Regions from separate parts of the Actinoplanes sp. NBC_00393 genome, predicted to be linked through region 1. Evidence: riboswitches for the same ligand, from Rfam matches in the RefSeq annotation. Region 1 holds a riboswitch; each other region holds the start of a gene.

Evidence for each region. Region 1 has a riboswitch for cobalamin ahead of OHA21_RS15620 (ribonucleoside-diphosphate reductase subunit alpha). Riboswitches for the same ligand answer to the same signal wherever they lie in the genome.
Region 2: linked by a shared signal. The riboswitch ahead of cobN (cobaltochelatase subunit CobN) and the one ahead of OHA21_RS15620 (ribonucleoside-diphosphate reductase subunit alpha) in region 1 are both predicted to bind cobalamin.
Region 3: linked by a shared signal. The riboswitch ahead of OHA21_RS23215 (VWA domain-containing protein) and the one ahead of OHA21_RS15620 (ribonucleoside-diphosphate reductase subunit alpha) in region 1 are both predicted to bind cobalamin.

What each region holds. Positions count from the first base shown of each region.
Region 1 covers NZ_CP107942.1:3,309,258-3,316,861, forward strand. Annotated here, with positions in the region: gene OHA21_RS15615 (ribonucleotide-diphosphate reductase subunit beta) at 1-523, opposite strand, end outside; gene OHA21_RS15620 (ribonucleoside-diphosphate reductase subunit alpha) at 523-2,925, opposite strand; cobalamin riboswitch at 3,053-3,261, opposite strand; gene OHA21_RS15625 (hypothetical protein) at 3,323-3,559, opposite strand; gene OHA21_RS15630 (hypothetical protein) at 3,653-4,243, shown strand; gene OHA21_RS15635 (hypothetical protein) at 4,251-4,595, shown strand; gene OHA21_RS15640 (hypothetical protein) at 5,624-7,099, shown strand; gene OHA21_RS15645 (hypothetical protein) at 7,216-7,446, opposite strand; gene OHA21_RS15650 (hypothetical protein) at 7,500-7,604, shown strand, end outside.
Region 2 covers NZ_CP107942.1:6,653,200-6,660,803, reverse strand. Annotated here, with positions in the region: gene OHA21_RS30870 (precorrin-2 C(20)-methyltransferase) at 1-578, opposite strand, end outside; gene OHA21_RS30865 (precorrin-8X methylmutase) at 581-1,198, opposite strand; gene OHA21_RS30860 (precorrin-3B synthase) at 1,198-2,616, opposite strand; cobalamin riboswitch at 2,693-2,817, shown strand; gene cobN (cobaltochelatase subunit CobN) at 2,854-6,390, shown strand; gene OHA21_RS30850 (carboxymuconolactone decarboxylase family protein) at 6,394-6,846, opposite strand; gene OHA21_RS30845 (sigma-70 family RNA polymerase sigma factor) at 6,940-7,604, shown strand, end outside.
Region 3 covers NZ_CP107942.1:4,930,240-4,937,843, reverse strand. Annotated here, with positions in the region: gene OHA21_RS23235 (citrate synthase) at 1-1,052, shown strand, start outside; gene OHA21_RS23230 (ArsR/SmtB family transcription factor) at 1,135-1,434, shown strand; gene OHA21_RS23225 (SRPBCC family protein) at 1,431-1,940, shown strand; gene OHA21_RS23220 (gluconokinase) at 1,978-3,579, shown strand; cobalamin riboswitch at 3,596-3,725, shown strand; partial or broken gene OHA21_RS23215 (VWA domain-containing protein) at 3,781-6,153, shown strand; gene cobO (cob(I)yrinic acid a,c-diamide adenosyltransferase) at 6,840-7,439, shown strand; gene OHA21_RS23205 (cobyrinate a,c-diamide synthase) at 7,433-7,604, shown strand, end outside.

The DNA of each region.
Region 1 (7,604 bases):
GGCCCTCGATGCAGGCGGCGAAGCAGATCACGTTGAGCAGGAATGCCCGCCGGTCCTCCTTCGTCTTCAACTCGCGCAGCTCGAAGACCGAGTCGATCCACTTGAAGCAGAACTCGGCCTTGCGGGCGATCGACGGGATGTTCTCCACCGCCGCGAACGCCTCGAACCGCTCCTGCTCGTCCGGCACGTAGGTGTCGAGCAGGTTCAGATAGAACTGGACGTGCACGGCCTCCTCGAACAGCTGCCGCGACAGGTAGAGCCGGCCCTCCGGGGAGTTGACGTGCTGGTACAGGTTGAGGACCAGGTTGTTCGCCACGATGGTGTCACCGGTGGCGAAGAACGCGACCAACCGCGACACCAGGTGTTTCTCGGCGTCCGAGAGGCGGGCCAGGTCGGCGAGGTCGCCGTGCAGGTCGACCTCCTCGACGGTCCAGGTGTTCTTGATGGCGTCCTTGAACCGGTCGAAGAAGTGCGGGTACTTCATCGGCCGCAGGGTCAGGTCCATTCCGGGGTCCAACAGCATTACTGGCACGCCTCACACGATTCGGGGTTTTCCAGGGAGCAGAGTTCGGCCTCGGTCAGCGCCGGGATCAGCGACACCGGTGCGACCTGCACCGGAGCTGCCACCGGGGCGGTGACCGCGACGGTGGCCTGCTGAATGCGCGTCGCGGGGCGCGACCGCAGGTAATAGCTGGTCTTGAGACCGGCCTTCCACGCGTAGAGGTACATCGAGGACAGCTTGTTGATCGTCGGCGCGGCCAGGAACAGGTTCAGCGACTGCGACTGATCGATGTACGGGGCACGCGCCGCCGCGAGTTCGATGAGCGCCTTCTGCGGCAGTTCCCACGCGGTCCGGAACAGCTCGCGCACGTCGGCGGGGATTTCGGTGATGCCCTGCACCGAGCCCTCGGCCCGCTTGATCGCCTCACGGATCGGGGCGGTCCACAGGCCGCGAGCCTTCAGCTCGCGTACCAGATAGGTGTTGATCTGAAGGAACTCACCCGACATGGTCTCGCGCTTGAACAGGTTGCTGACCTGCGGCTCGATGCATTCGTAGCAGCCGGCGATCGACGCGATCGTCGCCGTGGGCGCGATCGCGATCAGCAGCGAGTTCCGCAGCCCGTGCGCGGCGATCTTCTCCTTCACTGTGGCCCAGCGCTCGGTCTGCGAGACCGTGGCGCCCCACAGGTCCGGGTGCAGGTCACCCCGGGCGGCCCGGGTCTCCGGGTAGGCCGGGTGCGGCCCGAACTGCTGGGCGAGAGCGACCGACGACTCCAGGGCGGTCAGGAAGATCTCCTCCTGCACCCGGGTCGACAGTTCGCGGGCGGCGTCCGAGTCGAACGGCAGGCCCAGCGTGAAGAACGCGTCCTGCAGACCCATCAGGCCCAGCCCGACCGGCCGCCACCGCGGGTTCGACGCGGCAGCCTGCTGTGACGGGTAGTAGTTGATGTCGATGACCCGGTCCAGGTAGACCACCGCGGTCCGGACGGTCTCGCGCAGCTTCTCCCAGTTCACGCCTTCGGCGGTGGTGTGCGCGCCCAGGTTGATCGAGCCGAGGTTGCAGACCGCGGTCTCGGCGTCCGAGTTGACCTCGAGGATCTCGGTGCACAGGTTCGACAGGTGGATCGTGTTACCGGGAGAACCGGTCTGGTTCGACAGGGCGTTGGAGCGGTCCTTGAAGGTCATCCAGCCGTTGCCGGTCTGCGCCAGCGTGCGCATCATCCGCCCGTACAGATCCCGGGCTTTGACGGTCTTGACGGCCTTCTTCTCGGCCGCCCGGTATGCCTCGGTGAATTCCTCACCGAACAGGTCGGGAAGCTCCGGGGCGTCGGACGGGTCGATCAGCGACCAGTCGGCGTCCGCCTCGACGCGGCGCATGAACTCGTCCGGGATCCAGTTCGCCAGGTTCAGGTTGTGGGTGCGCCGCGACTCCTCGCCGGTGTTGTCGCGCAGCTCCAGGAACTCCTCGACGTCCGGGTGCCACGGCTCCAGGTAGACGCAGGCCGCGCCCTTGCGCCGGCCACCCTGGTTGACCGCGGCGACACCGGCGTCGAGGGTCTTGAGGAACGGGACGATGCCGTTGGACTTGCCGTTCGTGCCGCGGATGAGCGCGCCCCGGCCCCGGACCCGGGTCCAGGAGATGCCGATACCGCCGGAGAACTTCGACAGTTTCGCAACCTGGTGGTACCGCTCGTAGATCGAGTCCAGTTCGTCGCGCGGCGAGTCGACCAGGAAACACGACGACATCTGGGTGTGCCGGGTCCCGGAGTTGAACAGCGTCGGCGAGCTGGGCAGGTACGCCAGCGAGGACATCAGCCGGTAGAAGCCGATCGCTTCGCGGGCGTCCTTCGACAGGCCGCAGGCCACCCGCAGCAGCCAGTACTGCGGGGTCTCCACGACGACGCGCTCCTGCGGGTGGCGCAGCAGGTAGCGGTCGGCGACGGTCCGCAGGCCGAAGTACTCGAACCGCAGGTCACCGGCCGCGTCGATGGCGTCGTCGAGCTTGCGGGCGTTGCGGGCCACGAACGCCGCGGTCTCGTCGCCGATCAGACCGAGACCATGGGCGTAGCGGATCGACTGGCTGAAGCTCGCCACCTGCTGGCCGCGAACCTCCTTGTCGACGTACGCGGCCAGCAGCCGGGCGGCGAGCTTGGAGTACTGCGGCTCCTCACCGATCAGCTCGGCGGCCGTCTGGATCGACAATTTGTCCAGCTCAGCGGTGGTCGCTCCGTCGTAGAGCCCACTGATCGTCTTGGTCGCGACCCGCAGCGGATCCACCTCGTCGAGGTCCGCGACCCACAACTCGACCGCCTTGACGATCTTGTTGACGTCGACCGGTTCCAGGTCACCGTTGCGTTTGCGGACCTGCATCACGTGCCGGCGCTGCTCCGGCACCACTGCACTGGTTTCCGCCGTGGTCGTCATATGCCCCCTCCTTCATGCCCTCTCGACAGGTCGTCGGGCACGCAGGAGGACGCCACCGGGACCACGGCAGGCGCCCGGTTCGATGGCGTCGGCCGTCCCACGCGACCTTCGACCGCCGTGCGCCCCCTCGGCACACGGCGCGCTGGCAGGTCTTCGGACTCGTGGGCGGCCTACTCGCTCCTACTGGCCGTCGCTTCCCAGGCCGGAGCCCAGTGCTTCATGACGGCGGTCGTTCCCACTCACCGCTGCGGGGCAGTCCCGGTATCACACCGGGTTCCCTGTTGCCTCGGCCGGGCCCTTGAAAGGCTCGGCCGAACCAGCTGCGGGCACACCATATATGGGCGGCCGCCGAAAGTCCTACCCCACATGGTGTGTCGAGCGTGTCATCCCGCCGAGATCAATCGGATTGTCCGGCGGGTGCCCGGATGACCGACAGCGCCAGCGGCGCGGGCATCTCGGCGATCCCGGGACCGCCGGCACGCACCCAGGCAGCGATGTCGGTGACGATCACATCGTCCAGGACCAGCCCGAACCACACCGGCCGGGCACCCTGGCGGCGGGCTGCCGGCGTCGGATGCACGACCACGACGTTCGATGGGTGCGTTTCTTCCTGAGTGAGCTGCGCGACGCGCATCGATGTCCGCCCGTTGTGGCCTTCGCTGACCGGTTGGTATGGGTTGGTTGACCGGTTCCCGGTGGAGGTGGGCGGGTGGATGGTGATCAGATCGTGCGGTTGCTGGCCGAGCGGGAGGCGGCGGCTCGGGCCGAGTGGCTGCGGCTGGAGCAGGAGGCCGCGCAGATCACGGGGTTGATCGAGGAATGCCGGCGGGAGATCGAACGCCTCGCGATCACGCGGGAGGTGTTGTCCGGGCTGGTCACCGTGCCGGAGGAGCCGGTGCCGGCAGTGCCGGGCCGGGATCCGGTCGGGGACTTCGGGGAGCAGTTGCTGGTGGTGCTGGCCGACGCGGCGCGGCCGATGCGGTGCCGGGAGGTGGTGGCCGTGCTGGGTGAGGATCCGTCGGTGGCCCGGCATGGTGAGCGGGTCCGGCACCGGTTGAAGAAGCTGGCGGCAGCGGGCCTCGTGCGCGAAGTAGAGCCGGGACTGTTCGCCCGGTCGGAGGATTCCGGCTCCTCGCCCGGGGTGACCCGGCCGGAGTGGCGCCGACGAGGTGGTGGTCTTCCTGGATGGCCTGGGTTTGTCGAAGAACCGGCTGACCCGAGGAAGACCCGATGGCACCATATCCCTGTCCCGAGCCCGGCGACGCCGCTTATGCCGCGTCCGTGCCTTATTCGACGCATTGATCACCCGGCTGAGTGACCCACGGATGACCGACCGGCCGGAACACGCCGTGGAGGAGTTCATCGCCGGCTGCGGCCGTGACGTGCTGCGCCAGGCGTTGCAGGATCACCTCGACGCCCGCGCCGCCGCGGAACGGCGGCTGCCGGAGGTGACCGGCGCCGACCAGGTGCCACGGCGGCGGGCCGAGCCGGGGCATACCCGGCTGCTGTCGACCACGCTCGGCCGGGTGGAGGTCACCCGGATCGCCTACCGCCATCCGGGAGTGTCCAATCTGCACCCGGCCGACGCCCGGCTCGCCCTGCCCGAGGGCCGGTACTCGTTCCCGACGTCATGCCCGCCGGCGCGACCGAACGCGCTGATCGAGTGGTAGTGGACTGCCGTGCGCCCCTGAGGGGACGGAAAGCAGTCGATCGCACCGGCGTTGCGGTCCGGTCAGCGGCGGCGCTGCCGGTAGCGGCACCGGCTGACGGGTGCGCCCGGCGCAGGGCTGCCGGATGGGCGCGGGTGCGAGAGATCCAGTCCCGGTCCGCGACTGGGTGAAGGCGGGGTAGCGCCGCCCGCACGACGGTGAACGTGGCACCCGCCGTTGGTCGTCACCGGAACGGCAGGCCACCAGCAGGCCGCGGGCGGCAACCACGGCTCGGTCGAGGGAGTCGTCGACGGCACGGACCAGCACCGTCACTGCGCGGCGGTCCGGGCCCGGGACCCGCGAACGCCGCCGTTACCGCCGCGACACGCAGCCTGCCCCATAGGTCGTCCGCGTCGCCGGTTCCTCCCCGTGCTCTCTGGGCTCAGATCAGGGGATCGTGCACTTCAGATCGCTTTCAAGCCGGGGGTCAACATCCACGCCATCGGCCCGACCAGCGAGCGGGCCGATGTAGCACTGAGCGTCTTCTGGATACCGGATGGACGAACTCTGCGTGAGCTGGCCTTGCCCTGAGTGGGCGTCTCGTCGCGCACCGAGGTGTGCGCCCTGGTCCGCCGGCCCTGAAGATCTTTCTTGCTTTCGGATGTCACTTGACGACCGGCTCGTGAGTCGTACCGGTAACAGCTGACGGGCAGGAGCTGCGTTTGTGGACCCGGAACCGAATCTACGTGACGTGTATGCCGCCTCGCCCGCCTGGCTCTACGGCATGAGCGGCGGGCTGGCCGTCGGCAAGCGGTGAACTCACGGGTGACCGCCCGTTCGCGTCTCGCTTGTGGACGGCCTTAGTACCAATGCGGTGCTCAGTCTCACCATGGGGGAAGAACGGAATGCGCGGTGTTGCACAGGGACTCGTCCTCGGCCTACTGATCATGTTGGCTGTCACCGAGGTCGCCTCGTCCCGGCGGTCGCTGAAACAGGGGCCGTTACCTGTGATCAGGTCGCTTCCCACAGACCCGGTCGATGATCCCGACGTGAAACGGCTCTGCCGCGGTCCGGCGCCGGATCCGGTCCCGGACGGTCAACCGATCGTCGTCGACATGCCGCCGGGCCCGCCGTTCGCGGTCGGGAAGATCAAGAAGCGGTCCTGGCGCCGACCGCCGGCGGCCGACCCGACCTGGCAGATGAGATACCAGAGCCTGATGTGGATGCCGCCGCTGGCTCTGCGGGCGGCCCGCGACGGCCAGCTGGGCTCGCTCACCACCCTGGTTCAGCAGGCGGTGCAGTTCCACCTGCACAATCCGGACCCGATGCGGCGCAAGAACGGCTGGGACGAGGGAACCGCGGTACGCCGCCTGCAGGTGGAGAATTGCCTCTACGCGCTCACCCGATCCCCCTCGCTACTGGCCGGCATGACCGCCGACGTCCGGGTACTGACCGACAATCGGTACTACGGTCCGCCGCACCGGCCGGTACACAACCACGGCCTGATGGCGAACCTCGCGATGATCTCCGCAGGCGAGCTCGTCGGCCGGCCCGACTGGACCCGGACCGCGGTCGACCGGATCCTGGCGGAGGCGCCGCTCGCCTTCTCCGCACAGGGCGTCGCGCACGAGCAGTCGTCCTACTACCAGCGCATCAACGCGCACATGTGGGAGAGCGCGGCACAGGCGCTGGAGTCACTCGACAGGTACGCCGAGGAGGCCATCCAGATCCGCGCCATGGTACGCAAGGCGCACCGGGTCTTCCGTCACATGACCGAACCGGACGGCGACATCGTCCTGGTCGGCGACTCCGAACTGCGGGCCGGCACGCCGGGCCGGGCGACGGACGATCCCGTGCTGCGCGACGACGAGACCGGCTGGATCATCGGCCGCAGCAGCTGGACCGACCCGGACGCCACGTACTACACCGTCCGGTACGGCCCGCGACGCCGCGCGCACGGACAGGAGAACCGCGCCGGCGGGGTGACCTGGACGGCGCTGGGCGTCAGAGTCATCGTCGGCACCGGCCGCTACAGCTACAACACGCGCGATGAGAAGGCCCGCTACCGGCTCACGCCGGAAAGCCAGAACGTTGCCGCACCGGCCGGCGCCACCGTCGCCGCCGGGTCCACGAGCACGGTCACCAGCGACTTCGAGGGCCCTCGCCACCGGATCCGGGTCAACGACACGGTGTACGGCATGCCGCACCAGCGCGCCATCACGGTCTCACCGCGCCAGGCGCGCATGACGGTCGCCGACTCGTTCACCGGCGCGCCGGCCTGGTCCCAGCACTGGCACCTCGACCCGGGCTGGATACGCATCTCCGGAACCCTGAATTTCCGGCACCCGTCCGGCCGGCACCTGACGGTCCGCACCACCGGTCGGGTCTCCGAGGTCCGGCACGGCGACCGGAACAGCCCATACGGCTGGATCTTTCCCCGGGCCGGGCATCAGGTGGCCGCCTACCAGCTCAAGATCGACGCGGTCACCGGCGGCCCGGTCAGGACCACCTTCCAGCTCTCCTGACCATCGCCGCATCACCAGGCGGTCGCCCGTTGGAATTGCGCGCGATGTCGCGCCGGCACCGTAAGGCGTCGACTTTTGTCGCGAGTGGCCGATAGACAACGATGTGGGGCCGCCGGTCACGGATTGCGGCGGCTGGTCCGGTCGAGGAGGTCCTGCAGCATCCGGGCCACCAGCGACGGGCTTCCCCGCGGGGACGTGCTCAGCGTCCACGCCAGTGCGGCATCGGCGGCGGTCTCATAGACCCGCGGAAGCTGGACCGGATCCTCGGGGCGCGGGTCGGCACCCGGCAGCTGATGCAGATCACCAGCGACGCCGCTCGGGACGTGCGCGACTTCTATGCCCAGCACCCGGTTCCCGCCCCGGCCGTCCGGCCCGGCGGGTTGGGCCGCGGGACCTGGACGTGCTCAGCATCGACGCCACCGGCGTCAACATGATCGATTCCGGGCTGCGCGAGAGCCCACCGGACCACGACGGGCCGCGACCGCCATCGGCCCAGCTGTCCTGC
Region 2 (7,604 bases), 3.3 Mb from region 1:
TCGAACGTCCGGCCCAGCTTCATCACGGCGGCCGAGTCGGTCCCGGCGAGCCGGGTCGCCAGCTCGTCGGTGGAGAGGGTGCCGGGGAGCACGGTGAGCACCTCGTCGCGCTCCATCAGCGGCCGGCCGAGGACGGCGGAGGCGGCGCTGACCGAGGTGACGCCGGGGACGACGGTCGTCTCATACCGATCGGCGAGGCGTTTGTGCATGTGCATGTAGGAGCCGTAGAAGAACGGGTCGCCCTCGGCGAGCACCACCACGTCACGCCCGGCGTCCAGGTGCGCGGCGAGCCGGGCCGCGGACTCGGCGTAGAACTCGTCGATCGCGCCCTGATAACCGCCGGGGTGATCGGTGTTCTCCGTGGTCACCGGGTAGATCAGCGGCTCCTCGATCTGCCCGTCGTGCAGGAAGCCGGCCGCGATCGCCCGGGCGTTGCTGCGCCCGTGCCGGGCCGCGTGGTACGCCACCACGTCGGCCGAGCCGATCAGCCGGGCCGCCTTCACCGTGACCAGTTCGGGATCGCCGGGGCCCAGACCGACTCCGAAGAGCCGACCGGGCTGAACCACATCGTTCGTCATACCTATTCCGCTTCCGAGGCGAGGGCGTTCACCGCGGCTGCGGTGATGGCGCTGCCACCCCGGCGACCGCGGACGATCAGATGTTCCAGGCCGGACTCGGCCAGCGCTTCCTTGGACTCGGCCGCGCCGATGAAACCGACCGGGATGCCGAGCACCGCCGCCGGCCGGGGCGCGCCGGCCGCGACCATCTCCAGCAGCCGGAACAGCGCGGTCGGCGCGTTGCCGATGGCCACCACGGCGCCGCCCAGGCGGTCACCCCACAGGTCGAGCGCGGCGGCGCTGCGGGTGTTGCCGATCCGCTGCGCCAGCTCCGGGACGCCGGGTTCGCGTAGCGTGCAGATCACCTCGTTGGCCGCCGGCAGCCGGCTGCGGGTCACCCCGGACGCCACCATCTCGGCGTCGCACAGGATCGGGGCGCCGTCGAGCAGCGCCTTGCGGGCCGCGGTCACCACCCCTGGGCTGAACCGCACGTCCTCGACCAGGTCGACCATCCCGCAGGCGTGGATCATCCGGACCACCACCCGCGACACGTCGTCCGGCAGCCCACCCAGATCGGCCTCGGCCCGGATCGTGGCGAACGACCGCCGATAGATCTCAGCGCCGTCCCGCACGTACTCCATCAGGCCTCCCTCGCCGCTGCCACCACGTCCCCCAACTCCCGATCCACCACGTCCCGCCGATCTGGGCCGCTTCCGGCCGGGCCGCCGCCGGGCCTACGGCCGCCGGGCGCAGTCTTCCCGGAAGGAGGGGCCGCGGTCCTCGTCCTGCCGGGCGGAATGCCGGGGACGAAGGTCCCGTCCGCGATCCCGACCCCGCCTGGATCGAGGCCCATGCCGCTCGAGCCAAGATCATCTGTGGGTGCAGCGGACCCGGGAGCCGGTTGCCGAGTGACCCGGTAGCCGACGGCCGTCGCTTCGACGCGGACGTGCCGGCCCGCCGGGCTGCCGCAGGCCCGGCCGCAGCCCACCCAGTGCGCCGGCAGACCGTCGACGAAGCGGGATGTCGCGGTGGCGTCGGCACGCACGTCGGCCAGGGATTTCGCGCAGCCGGGCCGCCCGGCGCAGCTCGTCACGCCGACCCAGGGCGAGTCGGCCGCGGTCGGCAGGCCGGCCGCGACCAGGCGATCAGCCCACGCCTGTGCCGCGGGGCGCGCCAGATCGGGCACGACCACGCCGCGCCAGGGCGTCACCACCAGGTGGTCGGCCTCTTCCAAAACCCGCAACGGTACGCCACTGAGCTGCCCCAACGGCACCAGAGCGCCCACCGCGACGAGCCCGTCCGGCTGCTCCAGGAGACCGAGGTGATCACCCGGCTCGCACGCCTCGACCGGCACTGCCGCCGCCACGCCGGCCGGGGTCACGCCGAGCGCGGCAGCGACCCGCGCCGACACGCGGGCCGGACCGTCGGTGAGCTCCCGCAACCGCCAGGCCGCCGCGCCGTCGCCGCGCTGCGCCTCGCGCTCCGCCAGGAACCCGTGTGCCGCCGCGATCAACGCGGGAACGACCTGCTCAGCAGCGACCCGCAGACCGGTGTCGTGCCCGGCGAACCGCAACGCGAAGCGGCCGCCGGCCGGATCGGGGCGGCCCTCGATCGGCACCGCTGCCACGTCGGCTGCGAGCGGAACGTGACCGATCGCGAACAGGAACTTGCCGGGCAGTCGGGACAGGGCCGGATCGCCGCAGACGGCGGCGTCCAACGCGGACACGAGTGCCCGGGACGGCGATTTTTGAAGTGGCGGCGACGCGATGTTCCGTACCCCATCGTGGGTTGTGGAAGGCAGCAGCCCGGCCGCGCGCAAGCCGGCCGCCAAGGTCTCCGTGTGCTCCGCCGGCACTGCTCTGATCTGCAGGTTTGCCCGGGACGTCAGCTCCAGCCGGCCGTCGCCGTGGCGCTCGGTCAGCTCGCGCAGCGAGCGCAGCTGAGCGCCGGTCAGCATGCCCCCGGGCAGCCGGACCCGCGCCAGCAGCCCGTCGGCCGCGGCATGCAGCCGCAGCGCGCTCGGGCAGGCGTCGACGTCCGACGATCGGGGGGAGACCACGGCCCGGATACTACGGGCGGGCACCGACAGAACCGCATCCTCGGGTCGGCAGAGTCACACATCCGCCTATTACCGATGTCGAGTAGCGTGTGCCGGAAAAGCGGCGACGCCGCGGAGGAAGCCGGTGCGAGTCCGGCGCGGTCCCGCCACTGTCACCGAGATCTTCTCGGGAGCCAGGAACTCCGGTCGCCGTGATCTCTACTACCCGGGGCGCGGACCCCGAGGGGGAGCGCACGCGTGTTCTTGCTGCTGTCGACGTCCGACACCGACCTGCTCAGCGCCCGTGCCAGCGGTTCCGCCTGGCGCCTGGCGAATCCGGCCCGGACCGGGGTCACCGATCTGCCCGCCCTGCTCGACGGCGTCGATCTCGTGGTGGTGCGCATCCTCGGCGGCCGCCGGGCCTGGGAAGAGGGCCTGGACGCGCTGCTCGCCGGTGACGTGCCGGTGGTCGTGCTCGGCGGCGAGCAGGCGCCGGACGCCGAGTTGATGAAGCTCTCCACGGTTCCCGCCGGGGTCGCGGCCGACGCGCACACCTACCTGGCGCAGGGCGGCCCGGAGAATCTCACCTCGCTGCACGACTTCCTCTCCGACACGGTGCTGCTGACCGGCAACGGCTTCGCGCCGGCGGTCGAGAGCCCGCAGTGGGGAGTGCTGCCCCGACTCTCCGTTTCCGGAACGCCGACGGTGGCGGTGCTCTACTACCGGGCTCACCACATGGCCGGCAACACCGCGTTCGTCGAGACGCTCTGCCAGGCCATCGAGGCCAAGGGTGGGCAGGCGCTGCCGATCTTCACGGCGTCGTTGCGTACCGCGCCGCCCGAGCTGCTCGCCGAGCTGCGCAAGGCGGACGCCCTGGTGGTGACCGTGCTGGCGGCCGGCGGCACCAAGCCGGCGACCGTGGGCGCCGGCGGGGACGACGAGGCCTGGGACGTCGGGGTCCTCGCCGACCTGGACGTGCCGATCCTGCAGGGGCTCTGCCTGACCAGCTCACGGGCGGTGTGGGAGGCGAGCGACGACGGGCTGTCGCCGCTGGACGCGGCGACGCAGGTGGCCATCCCGGAGTTCGACGGGCGGATCATCACGGTGCCGTTCTCGTTCAAGGAAATCGATCCGGACGGGCTGTCGGTCTACGTGGCCGACGCGGAGCGGGCCGCTCGGGTGGCGGGGATCGCGGTGGCCCACGGCCGGCTCCGTCACGTGCCGCCGGTGAAGCGCCGGATCGCGTTGATGCTCTCCGCCTATCCGACCAAGCACTCGCGGATCGGCAACGCGGTCGGTCTGGACACCCCGGCCTCGACGGTTGCCCTGCTGGCCGCGCTGAAGGAGCGCGGCTATCGGATCGGCGATTTCGACTCCTATGACGGTGACGCCCTCATTCACACGCTGATCGCGGCGGGTGGTCAGGACCCGGACTGGCTGACCGAGGAGCAGCTCGCCGGCAATCCGGTCCGCATCCCCGGCGTTGCGTACAAGTCCTGGTTCGACACCCTGCCGGCGGACTTCCGGGAGAGCGTGGAGCAGCACTGGGGCCCGCCGCCCGGCGAGCTGTACACCGACGGCGGCGACATCGTGCTGGCCGCGCTGCGCGACGAGAACATCGTGGTCATGGTGCAGCCGCCGCGTGGGTTCGGTGCGAACCCGGTGGCGATCTACCACGACCCGGATCTGCCGCCCTCGCATCACTACCTGGCGGCGTACCGGTGGCTGGCCGACGACTTCGGCGCGCACGCGGTGGTGCACGTGGGCAAGCACGGCAACCTGGAGTGGCTGCCGGGCAAGAACGTCGGCATGTCCGCTTCGGACGGGACCGACGCGGCGCTCGGTGATCTGCCGCTGATCTACCCGTTCCTGGTGAACGACCCGGGCGAGGGTACGCAAGCCAAGCGCCGGGCGCACGCCACGCTGGTCGACCACCTCATCCCGCCGATGGCGCGCGCCGAGTCGTACGGGGACATCGCCCGCCTCGAGCAGCTGCTCGACGAGCACGCGAACATCGCGGCCATGGACCCGGCGAAGCTGCCGGCGATCCGGGCCCAGATCTGGACGCTGATCCAGGCCGCCAAGATGGACCACGACCTCGGCCAGGCGAACCGTCCGGACGACGAAGAGTTCGAAGACTTCATCATGCACATCGACGGATGGCTGTGTGAGGTCAAGGACGTGCAGATCCGGGACGGGCTGCACGTGCTGGGCGCGGCGCCGGAGGGCGAGGCGCGGATCAACCTGGTCCTCGCGATGTTGCGGGCGCGGCAGATGTGGGCCGGTCAGGTGGCTGCGCTGCCGGGCCTGCGGGAGGCGCTGGGCCTCGCCGAGGGCGCGTCCGTCGCGGAGACCGACGCGATTGAGGCGCAAGCCCGAGCGTTGGTGACGGCCATGGAGGAGCGCGGCTGGCCCGAATCCAACATTTCTGATCTGTCGGATAACGCGGATGTGCTCCGCGTGCTGGAGTTCGCCGCCCGCGAGGTGGTTCCCCGGCTCGCCCGGACCACTGACGAGCTGACCAACGTGCTCCATGCCCTGGACGGCGGCTACGTCCCGGCCGGCCCCAGCGGCTCCCCGCTGCGCGGCCTGATCAACGTGCTGCCCACCGGCCGCAACTTCTACTCGGTCGACCCGAAGGCCATCCCCAGCGCCCTCGCCTGGGAGACCGGCCAGGCCATGGCCGAGTCACTGCTGAACCGCTACCGGACCGACTACGGCGACTGGCCGCGCTCGGTCGGTCTCTCCGCCTGGGGTACCAGCGCGATGCGGACGGCCGGTGACGACATCGCCGAGATCCTGGCGCTGATCGGCGTCCGGCCGGTCTGGGACCCCGCGTCGCGGCGGGTCACCGGTCTGGAAGCGATCACGGCCGAGGAGCTGGGCCGTCCCCGGGTCGACGTGACGGTCCGCATCTCCGGCTTCTTCCGGGACGCGTTCCCCCACGTGGTGGCGATGCTCGACGACGCGTTCCAGCTGGTCGCCGGGATCGACGAACCGGACAACTACGTCCGCGAGCACGCGCTGCGCGACCAGGAGTCGCACGGCGACTGGCGGCGGGCGACCACGCGGATCTTCGGGTCCCGGCCCGGGGCGTACGGCGCCGGCATCCTGCCGCTGCTCGACAGCCGCAACTGGCGGGACGACGCCGACCTGGCCGAGGTGTACGCGGTGTGGGGCGGGTTCGCCTACGGCCGCGGCCTGGACGGCGTGCCTGCGCGACCGGACATGGAGAACGCGTACCGGCGGATCGACGTCGCGGCCAAGAACATCGACACCCGCGAGCACGACATCGCCGACTCCGACGACTACTTCCAGTACCACGGCGGCATGATCGCCACGGTGCGTGCGCTGACCGGGCGCGCGCCCGCGGCGTACATCGGCGATTCCACCAACCCGGACCAGGCACGCACCCGCAGCCTGACCGAGGAGACCGCGCGGATCTTCCGGGCGCGGGTGGTCAACCCGCGCTGGATCGCCGCCATGCGGCGGCACGGCTACAAGGGCGCGTTCGAGCTGGCCGCGACGGTCGACTACCTCTTCGGGTACGACGCGACGGCCGGCGTGGTGACCGACTGGATGTATGAGCAGCTGGCCGCGAGTTACGTGCTCGACGCGGAGAACCAGGAGTTCATGAAGCAGTCGAACCCCTGGGCTCTGCACGGGATCACCGAACGCCTGCTGGAGGCGGCCGACCGCAAGCTCTGGGACTCCCCATCACCTGAGACGCTGGCGGCACTCCAGCAGCTCTACCTGGAGACCGAGGGCGACCTGGAGGACGGCTCGGCCTCCTGACGCTCAGCCCCAGCTCTGCGGCGCCTGCTGCCGGGTCGCCGCGTTGATCCGGTTGAAGAAGTTGGTGGTGGCGATCCACAGCACGAGCGCCCCCAGCTGCGGCTCGGTGTAGTGCTTCGCGGCGGCGTCCCAGATCTCGTCCGGCACGGCGTCGGCCCGGTCGGCGAGCCGGGTCGCCGCCTCGGCCAGCGCGAGGGCGGCCCGTTCGGCGTCGGTGAAGTAGGTCGTCTCCCGCCAAGCCGCCACCGCCCACAGCCGCTCCTCGGTCTCGCCGTTCTTCTTCGCGCTCCGGGCCCCCGAGTCCACGCAGACACTGCATCCGTTGATCTGGCTGGCCCGCAGGTGGACCAGTTCCAGGGTGGCGTTCGGTACGCCGGCCGAGTGCGCCTCCTTGTACAGCAGGTTGACCGCCTTCATGATGTCCGCCGAGGCCGAGCTGGTGATTCGAGCCTGCATGACTGTCTCCTCGTCACATCGGTGTGTTCGCATCCGTCGGTGGGGTGACGGGCCCGATCGGGGCGATGTGACGAATGTGACGGGGGTCACTTCATGTATGAGGATGTGCTGGCCGAACGCTTCGAGGCGAACCGGTCGCGGCTGCGGGCGGTGGCGTACCGGATGCTCGGCTCGGCGGCCGAGGCGGACGACGCGGTGCAGGAGGCGTGGTTCCGGCTGAGCCGTGCCGACGCCGGCTCGGTGGACAACCTGAGCGCCTGGCTGACCACCGTGGTCGGCCGGATCTGCCTCGACATGCTGCGCTCCCGGGCCTCGCGCCGGGAGGACCCGGAGGTTCCGGACACGGTCGCGTCCACCCCCGGACCGGAGGACGAGGCCCTGCTGGCCGACTCGGTCGGCGTGGCCCTGCTCGTGGTGCTCGAGACGCTCACCCCGACCGAGCGGCTGGCGTTCGTGCTGCACGACCTGTTCGCCGTCTCGTTCGAGGACATCGCGGTGGTGGTGGGCCGCAGCCCGGCCGCCGCGCGACAGCTGGCCAGCCGGGCCCGCCGCCGGGTGCAGGGCGGCGCCCCGTCCGAGCCGGAAGCCGCACGCAAGCGGGCGATCGTCGAGGCGTTTCTGGCGGCGGCCCGGGGCGGCGACATGGCGGGGCTGCTCACCATCCTCGACCCGGACGTGGTGGTCCGCGGCGACGAGACCGCCGCGCGGATGGCCGACCGGGGTGAGACGCGCGGCGCCGAAGTGGTGGCCCGGTTCTT
Region 3 (7,604 bases), 1.6 Mb from region 1:
AGTCGACGTTCCTCGAGGTCTCGTACCTGTTGATGAACGGCGAACTGCCGACCGCCGCCCAGTTGCGCGACTTCGCCGACAAGATTCGCGTGCACACGCTCCTGCAGGAGGAGATGCGCACGTTCTTCTCCGGCTTCCCGCGTGATGCGCACCCGATGGCGGTGCTCTCTTCGGCGGTGACCGCGCTTTCCACCTTCTATCAGGACGCGCTCGACCCGCTCGACGAGGAGCAGGTTGATATCTCCGCAATCCGCCTGATGGCGAAACTTCCGACGATTGCGGCGTACGCCTACAAGAAGTCGATCGGCCACCCGCTGCCGTACCCGGACAACTCGCTGGATTATGTCGAGAACTTCCTGCGGTTGACGTTCGGCCTGCCGACCGTTCAGTACAACGTCGACCCCAAGGTCGCGAAGATCCTGGACATGCTCTTCATCCTGCACGCCGACCACGAGCAGAACTGCTCCACGTCGTCCGTGCGTTTGGTCGGCTCGTCGCAGGCCAACCTGTTCGCCTCGATCTCGGCCGGCATCGGTGCGCTCTCCGGCCCGCTGCACGGTGGCGCCAACGCGGCGGTGCTCGAGATGCTCGAGCAGATCCGCAAGGACGGCGGAGACGTCAACTCGTTCGTCACCCGGGTGAAGAACAAGGAAAAGGGCGTCAAGCTCATGGGCTTCGGCCACCGGGTCTACAAGAACTACGACCCGCGTGCCGCCATCGTGAAGAAGGCCGCCCAGGAGATGCTCTCCACCCTGGACACGCCGGACCCGCTGCTGGAGATCGCCTTCCAGCTCGAGGAGATCGCGCTCAACGACGACTACTTCGTCTCCCGCAAGCTGTACCCGAACGTGGACTTCTACACCGGCCTGATCTACAAGGCCATGGGTTTCCCGACCAAGATGTTCACCGTTCTCTTCGCGATCGGCCGGCTCCCCGGCTGGATCGCGCAGTACCGCGAGATGATGACCGACCCGGCCAACAAGATCGGCCGCCCGCGGCAGATCTACACCGGCTCGCCGGTGCGCGACTTCGTGCCGCTCGACCAGCGCTGAGTCTCTTCGAAAAGCCCCGCCGGCGCCGGCGGGGCTTTTCCGGGCTTGCTATATGCCTTGCCGAGCATATAACGTGGCGTTCATGGACGTCCTGGAGGTTCTCGCCGAACCGGCCCGCCGCCGGATCGCCGACGTGCTGCGTCTCGGCGAGGCGAGCGTCGGTGACCTGGTCAGTGCGCTCGGGATGAGCCAGCCCGCCGTCTCCAAGCACCTGCGGGTGCTGCGTGAGGCCGGCGTGGTGACCGCCCGGGTCCGGGCCCAGCAGCGGATCTATCGCCTGGAAGCGGGGCCGTTCCGGGAGCTGGACGCCTGGCTGGCGCCCTACCGCAGGCTTTGGGACCACCATCTCGACGCACTGGAACGCCACCTGGAGGAATCATGACCGCCGAACTGAATGCGCGCCTCGAGCCGACCGGCGAACGCTGGACTCTCGTCTTCATCCGGGAGCTGCGGAAGCCGCCGGAGGAGGTGTGGGGCGCCCTGACCGACCCTGGCCGGCTCGAGCGGTGGGCCCCGTTCACCGCCGAACGTGATCTCGGCACGACCGGCGACACCACCCTGACGATGATCGACGGCGACGAGTCCACCCCGTTGCCCGCGACCGTCCGCCGAGCGGAGCCGCCGCACCTGCTGGAGTACACCTGGGGTGACGACCTGCTGCGCTGGGAGTTGGAGCCGTCCGGTGCGGGCACCCTCCTGACCCTGCGGCACACCCTTCCCGGCGAGGACGGTCTCGGGCCGATGGTCGCGTCCGGCTGGCATCTCTGCCTCGACGTGATGGAGCGCCTGCTGGACGGCGAGGACGTCCGGGCCGTGCGTGGCGAAGAGGCGAAGGAACACGGCTGGGAGGACCTGCGGGACCGGTACGCGAAGATGTTCGCGGGGTAGGAACAACGCGACCGCCGGTGACAAGGGAGGGCCACGCATGGACGTCGTGATCGGGATCGACACCGGGACCACCGCGACCAAGGGGATCGCCGCCGGGCCGGGCGGCGAGCTGCGAGCCCTGACCAGCGTGCACTACCAGCTGTCGGTGCCCGGTCCGGGACGGGCCGAGCTCGATCCCGCCGAGCTCACCGCCGCAGCGGTCAAGGCGCTCACCGACGTGGCGGCCGAGTGCGCACGGCAGGGCGACCGGGTGATCGCGATCGGTCTCAGCTCCTTCCTGCACGCGCTCGTCCCGATGGATCCCGGCGGTCAGCCGCTCGGGCCGGTGGTGACCTGGGCGGACGCCCGGTCCGCCGAGCAGTGCGAGCGGATCGTGGCGTCCGGGCGGAACAAGAAACTGCAGGCGCGCACCGGGACGCCGGTGCACCCGATGTCCCCGCTGACCAAGCTGGCCTGGTGGGGCGAGACCGATCCGGGCACGCTGCGTGAGACGCCCCGCTGGGGTGGGGTGAAGGAGCTGGTGGTCGCGGCGCTGGCCGAGGCGCCCTTCCTCGTCGATCTGTCGATCGCCTCGGGCACCGGCCTCTACGACATCCACGAGCGGCGCTGGGACGACGAGGCCCTCGAGATCGCGGGGGTACGCGCGGAGCAGCTCGCCGAGGTCGTGCCCACCACCCACCGGCTCCGTCTGCGTGCCGACGTGGCCTCCGCCGCCGGGCTGTCCCGGGACGTGCCGCTGATCATCGGGGCGGCCGACGGTCCGCTGGCCAACCTCGGCGTCGGCGCCACCCCGGCCGGGGTCGCGGCGGTCTCGCTGGGCACGAGCGGGGCGTTGCGTACGGTCGTCGACCGGCCCACCACCGACGCCGCCGGACGGCTGTTCTGCTACGCGCTCACCGAGGACCGCTGGGTGATCGGTGGCGCGGTGAACAACGCCGGTTCAGTGGTCCGCTGGGCCGGGCAGAGCTTCGCCTCCGGGTTCGAACGGCCCGGCGCGGAGGGGGAGGACGCCGACGAGCGCGACGCCGCCCTGCTCGAGGAGGCCGCCGGGGTGGTGGTCGGCAGTGACGGGCTGCTCTGCCTGCCGTACCTGCTGGGTGAGCGGGCGCCCTGGTGGCGGCCGGGGATGCGGGGGGCGTACCTCGGGTTGCGCCGCGAGCACGGCCGGCCGCACCTGGTCCGCGCCGCCGTCGAGGGCGTCTGCCAGCAGCTGGCCCTGGTCCGCGACTCGTTCGACGCGGAAGGCTGCCCGCCCACCGAGATCCGGGCCACCGGCGGCGCGGTCGCCTCCCAACTCTGGGTGTCCGTGCTGGCCGGCGCGCTGGACCTGCCGGTCTCGGTCGCCGACACCCCGGAGGGCACCGCGCTCGGCGCCTGCCTGCTGGCCCGGCACGCCCTCGGCGAACTGCCCGACCTGGACACTGCGGCCGCCCTCGTCCCGACCGGCCGGCACACCCGGCCCGACCCGGAGGCCGCCGCGCTCTACCGCAAACTGCGTCCCCTGGTGGAACGCTCGGCGCTGGCCGTGCTCGACGTGGTCGCCGAACTCGACAAGATCGCGCCCGAGCCGCTGCCCGGAACCGAGAAGGCCGTCACAGCACCCCGCGTTGACGCGCAGCCCGGCGGTAGGAAAGAGTGATCGCCGAGCGGTAGCGGAGGAACCCCGGTGCGAATCCGGGACGGTCCCGCCACTGTGACCGGGGAGCGACCCGCCATACCAGCACGCCACGACCCTTCGGGGCCGGAAGGCCGGCGGGGAACGTCGATCCGGGAGTCAGGAGACTCCGGCCGCTCGTGTCAACCGACGAGCGGGCGTGGACACCCGCCGGAAGGGATCCCCGTGACTCCGTACCCGTTCTCCGCCGTGGTCGGCCTCGACGACCTGCGCCTGGCGCTGCTGCTCACCTCCGTCTCACCGGCGATCGGCGGGGTGCTGGTCCGCGGCGAGAAGGGCACGGCCAAGAGCACTGTGGTGCGTGCGCTGGCCGGTCTGCTGCCGTCGGTCGCCGTGGTGCGCGGGTGCCGCTTCGCCTGCGACCCGGCCGCCCCCGACCCGGACTGCCCCGACGGTCCGCACCCGGCCGCCGGCCCGGCCACGGACCGGCCGGCCGCGCTGGTCGAACTGCCGGTCGGCGCGACCGAGGACCGCGTGGTGGGCACGCTCGATCTGCAGCGTGCGCTCAGTGACGGGGTGAAGGCGTACGAGCCCGGGCTGCTCGCCGCCGCCCACCGCGGCGTCCTCTACGTCGACGAGGTCAACCTGCTCCCGGACCACCTGGTCGACCTGCTGCTCGACGCGGCCGCGATGGGCCGGGCACACGTCGAGCGCGACGGCGTCTCGGTCAAGCACGCCGCCCGGTTCCTGCTGGTCGGCACCATGAATCCGGAGGAGGGCGAACCGCGGCCCCAGCTGGTCGACCGCTTCGGCCTGGTGGTGAACGTGGCCGCACCCCGCGACGCGGTCCAGCGGGCCGAGGTGGTGCGGCGCCGGCTGGCGTACGAGGCCGACCCGACGGCCTTCGCCGCCCGTTTCACGGCGGCCGAGCAGGAGTACGCGTCCCGCATCGCCGCCGCCCGCACCCAGCTGCCGTCGGTCGCCCTGCCGGACGCTGAACTCGACCGGATCGCCCGGGTCTGCCTCGCCTACGGCGTCGACGGGATGCGCGCCGACATCGTGGTGGCGCGGTGCGCGGTGGCCCTCGCCGCCTGGCACGGCCGCACCGCGGTGACCGCCGACGACGTCGCCGGCGCGGCCCGGCTCGCCCTGCCGCACCGGCGCCGCACCGATCCGCTCGACCCGCCCGGCACCGACGAGGAGAAGCTCGAGGAGGCCCTCGCCGAGGCCGAACGCCAGGCCGCCCAGGACCGGGCCGCACAAGAGCGCGATCTGCGGGACCCGGCCGACCAGAACCAGCCCGACCAGGGCGAGATCGACCAGGACCAGGGCGAGGCCGGCCAGCCGCGGCCGAACTCCGATCCGGCGCCGGACGACGAGGACGATCCGGACCCGGACGGCGACGGGCCATCGGGCGGCGGGGGAGGCGGGCCGCAAGGCCCACGCGACGGCGGCGGGCCCCAGGGCTCCAGCAACCACCGCGACGGTACGGACTACAGCAGCGCCTCGCCCACCGACTCCGACTCGGGCACCGGACAGCCGGAGAAGGCCGGCGCAACCGCCACAGCCGGCACCGCCTACCGAACCCGCACGCTACGCATCACAGCCCGCGGCGAAGGCGGCCACACCGGCCGCCGCTCACCCGCCTTCGCCCGCCGAGGCCGCGTAGTAGGCAGCCGCACCCCCCACGGCAAACTCTCCGGCGCCCCCCACCTACCAGCCACCCTGCGAGCCGCCCTCACCCGCACCGCCCTCACCCGCGCCGGCCTTGACCGCGCTGGTCTTGACCGCGCTGGTCTTGACCGCGCTGGTCTTGACCGCGCTGGTCTTGACCGCGCTGGTCTTGACCGCGCTGGTCTTGACCGCGCTGGTCTTGACCGCGCTGGTCTTGACCGCGCCGGCCTTGACCGCGCCGGCCTTGACCGCGCCGGCCTCGACCGCGCCGGCCTTGGCCGCGCCGGCCTTAACCGCGCCGGCCTTGGCCGCGCCGCCCTCACCGGCACCGCCCTTGACCGCGCCGGCCTTGACCGAGTGCGGGTGGAGCCGCGGGATCTGCGGGAGTCGGTGCATGTGGGGCGCGAGGCGAACCTGGTGTTGTTCGTCGTGGACGCCTCCGGGTCGATGGCGGCGCGCAAGCGGATGACGCTGGTCAAGACGGCGGTGTTGTCCCTGCTGCGGGACGCCTATCAGCGGCGCGACCGGATCGGGATGATCACGTTCCGGGGTAGTGAGGCCGAGTCCGTGCTGCCGCCCACCTCCAGCCACGAAGTGGGTGTACAGCGGCTGGCCGCCCTGCGCACCGGTGGGCGGACCCCGCTCGCAGCCGGGCTGCGCACCGCGGCTGCGACCATCGCCACCGAACGGCGCCGCGACCCGCGCCGCCGACCGCTGTTGGTGCTGGTCACCGACGGCCGGGCCACCAGCGGACCGGACCCACTGCGGCTCGCACCGCTGCTGGCCGGAGTGGCCACCGTGGTCGTCGACTGCGAATCCGGCCCGATCCGCCTCGGCCTCGCCCGCAAACTGGCCGCCGCCCTGAAAGCCGAGGTCATGCCCCTCGACCACCTCCAGGCGGTGACCTCTACGCACGCCACACGGTCCGCCGCCCAGCCTCCCGCCGCCCAGCCTCCCGCCGCCCAGCCTGCCGCCGCAGGGTCCGCCGCCCAGCCCCCCGCCGCCCGGCCTGCCGGCGCCCGGCCTGCCGCCGCAGGGTCCGCCGCCCAGCCTCCTGCTGCCCGGCCTGCCGCGGGCGAACGTGCCTACCGAAGCGCAGCGTGACCGATCTTGGGCGTTTTGCCACACGATGATGTGGTCGAACACCCAAGATCGCGGACGGTCGCGAGGTGACTCGCAGATCTTGGGCTTCCGACCACACCATGGGGTGACAAAACGCCCAAGATCGCCGACGGGGTGAGAGGGCGCGAGGCGGGGAGGAAGCACGGCGCGGTGAGTGGGACGCGGCAGCACGGCGTGGGAAACAGGCACGACAGCACGGCACCGGGAGCGGCAGCGCAGGAGCGGCGGCGTAGGAGCGGCGGCGTAGGAGCGGCGGCGTAGGAGCGGCGGCGCAGGAGCGGCGGCGCAGGAGCGGAGTGGGGCGTGGCCTCGGAGCCGGGCGCCGGAAGTGAAGCCGGGGCGCGGGAAGTAAGCGTGCGGTTGGGACGCTGGAAGCGGCCGTGGAATGAGGCCGGGCGCGGAGGAATGCGCGGAAGAGGGGCCTTGGAGGCGGACGGCCCAGGTGTTGGTGGTGTGGTGAGCAGTGTGGGTGTGAGGGAGGGTGAACGGTGCCGCAAGGCAAAGTGACCAGCGTGCCGGATGATGGGCTGACCACGCGGCAGCGGCGGCGGCAGGCGGTGCTGGCGGTGCACACCGGGCCGGGTAAGGGGAAATCGACGGCGGCGTTCGGGATGGCGTTGCGGGCGTGGAGCGCCGGATGGCCGATCGGGGTGTTTCAGTTCGTCAAGTCGGAGAAGTGGAAGGTCGGCGAGGAAGCCGCGCTGAAGGCTCTCGGCGGGCTGGACAAGACGCCGGTCACCTGGCACAAGATGGGTGAGGGCTGGTCCTGGATCCAGCGGGCGGGCAGCGAGCGGGACCACGCGGCCGAGGCTGCTGAGGGCTGGGCGCAGATCAAGCGGGACCTGGCGGCGGAGACCTACAAGTTCTACGTGCTGGACGAGTTCACCTACCCGATGAAGTGGGGCTGGGTGGACGTCGCCGACGTGATCGCGACGCTGGCGGACCGGCCGGGGACGCAGCATGTGGTGATCACCGGGCGTGACGCGCACTCGGATCTGATGGCGGCGGCCGACCTGGTCACTGAGATGACGAAAATCAAGCATCCGATGGACGCGGGGCGCAAGGGGCAGCAGGGCATCGAATGGTGAATCGCGTGGTCATCGCGGCGCCGGCCAGCGGGCACGGGAAGACGACCGTGGCCACCGGGCTGCTGGCGGCGTTCGCCCGGCGCGGGGTGCCGGTGGCGCCGTTCAAGGTGGGCCCGGACTACATCGACCCGGGCTATCACGCGCTCGCCGCCGGGCGGCCGGGAC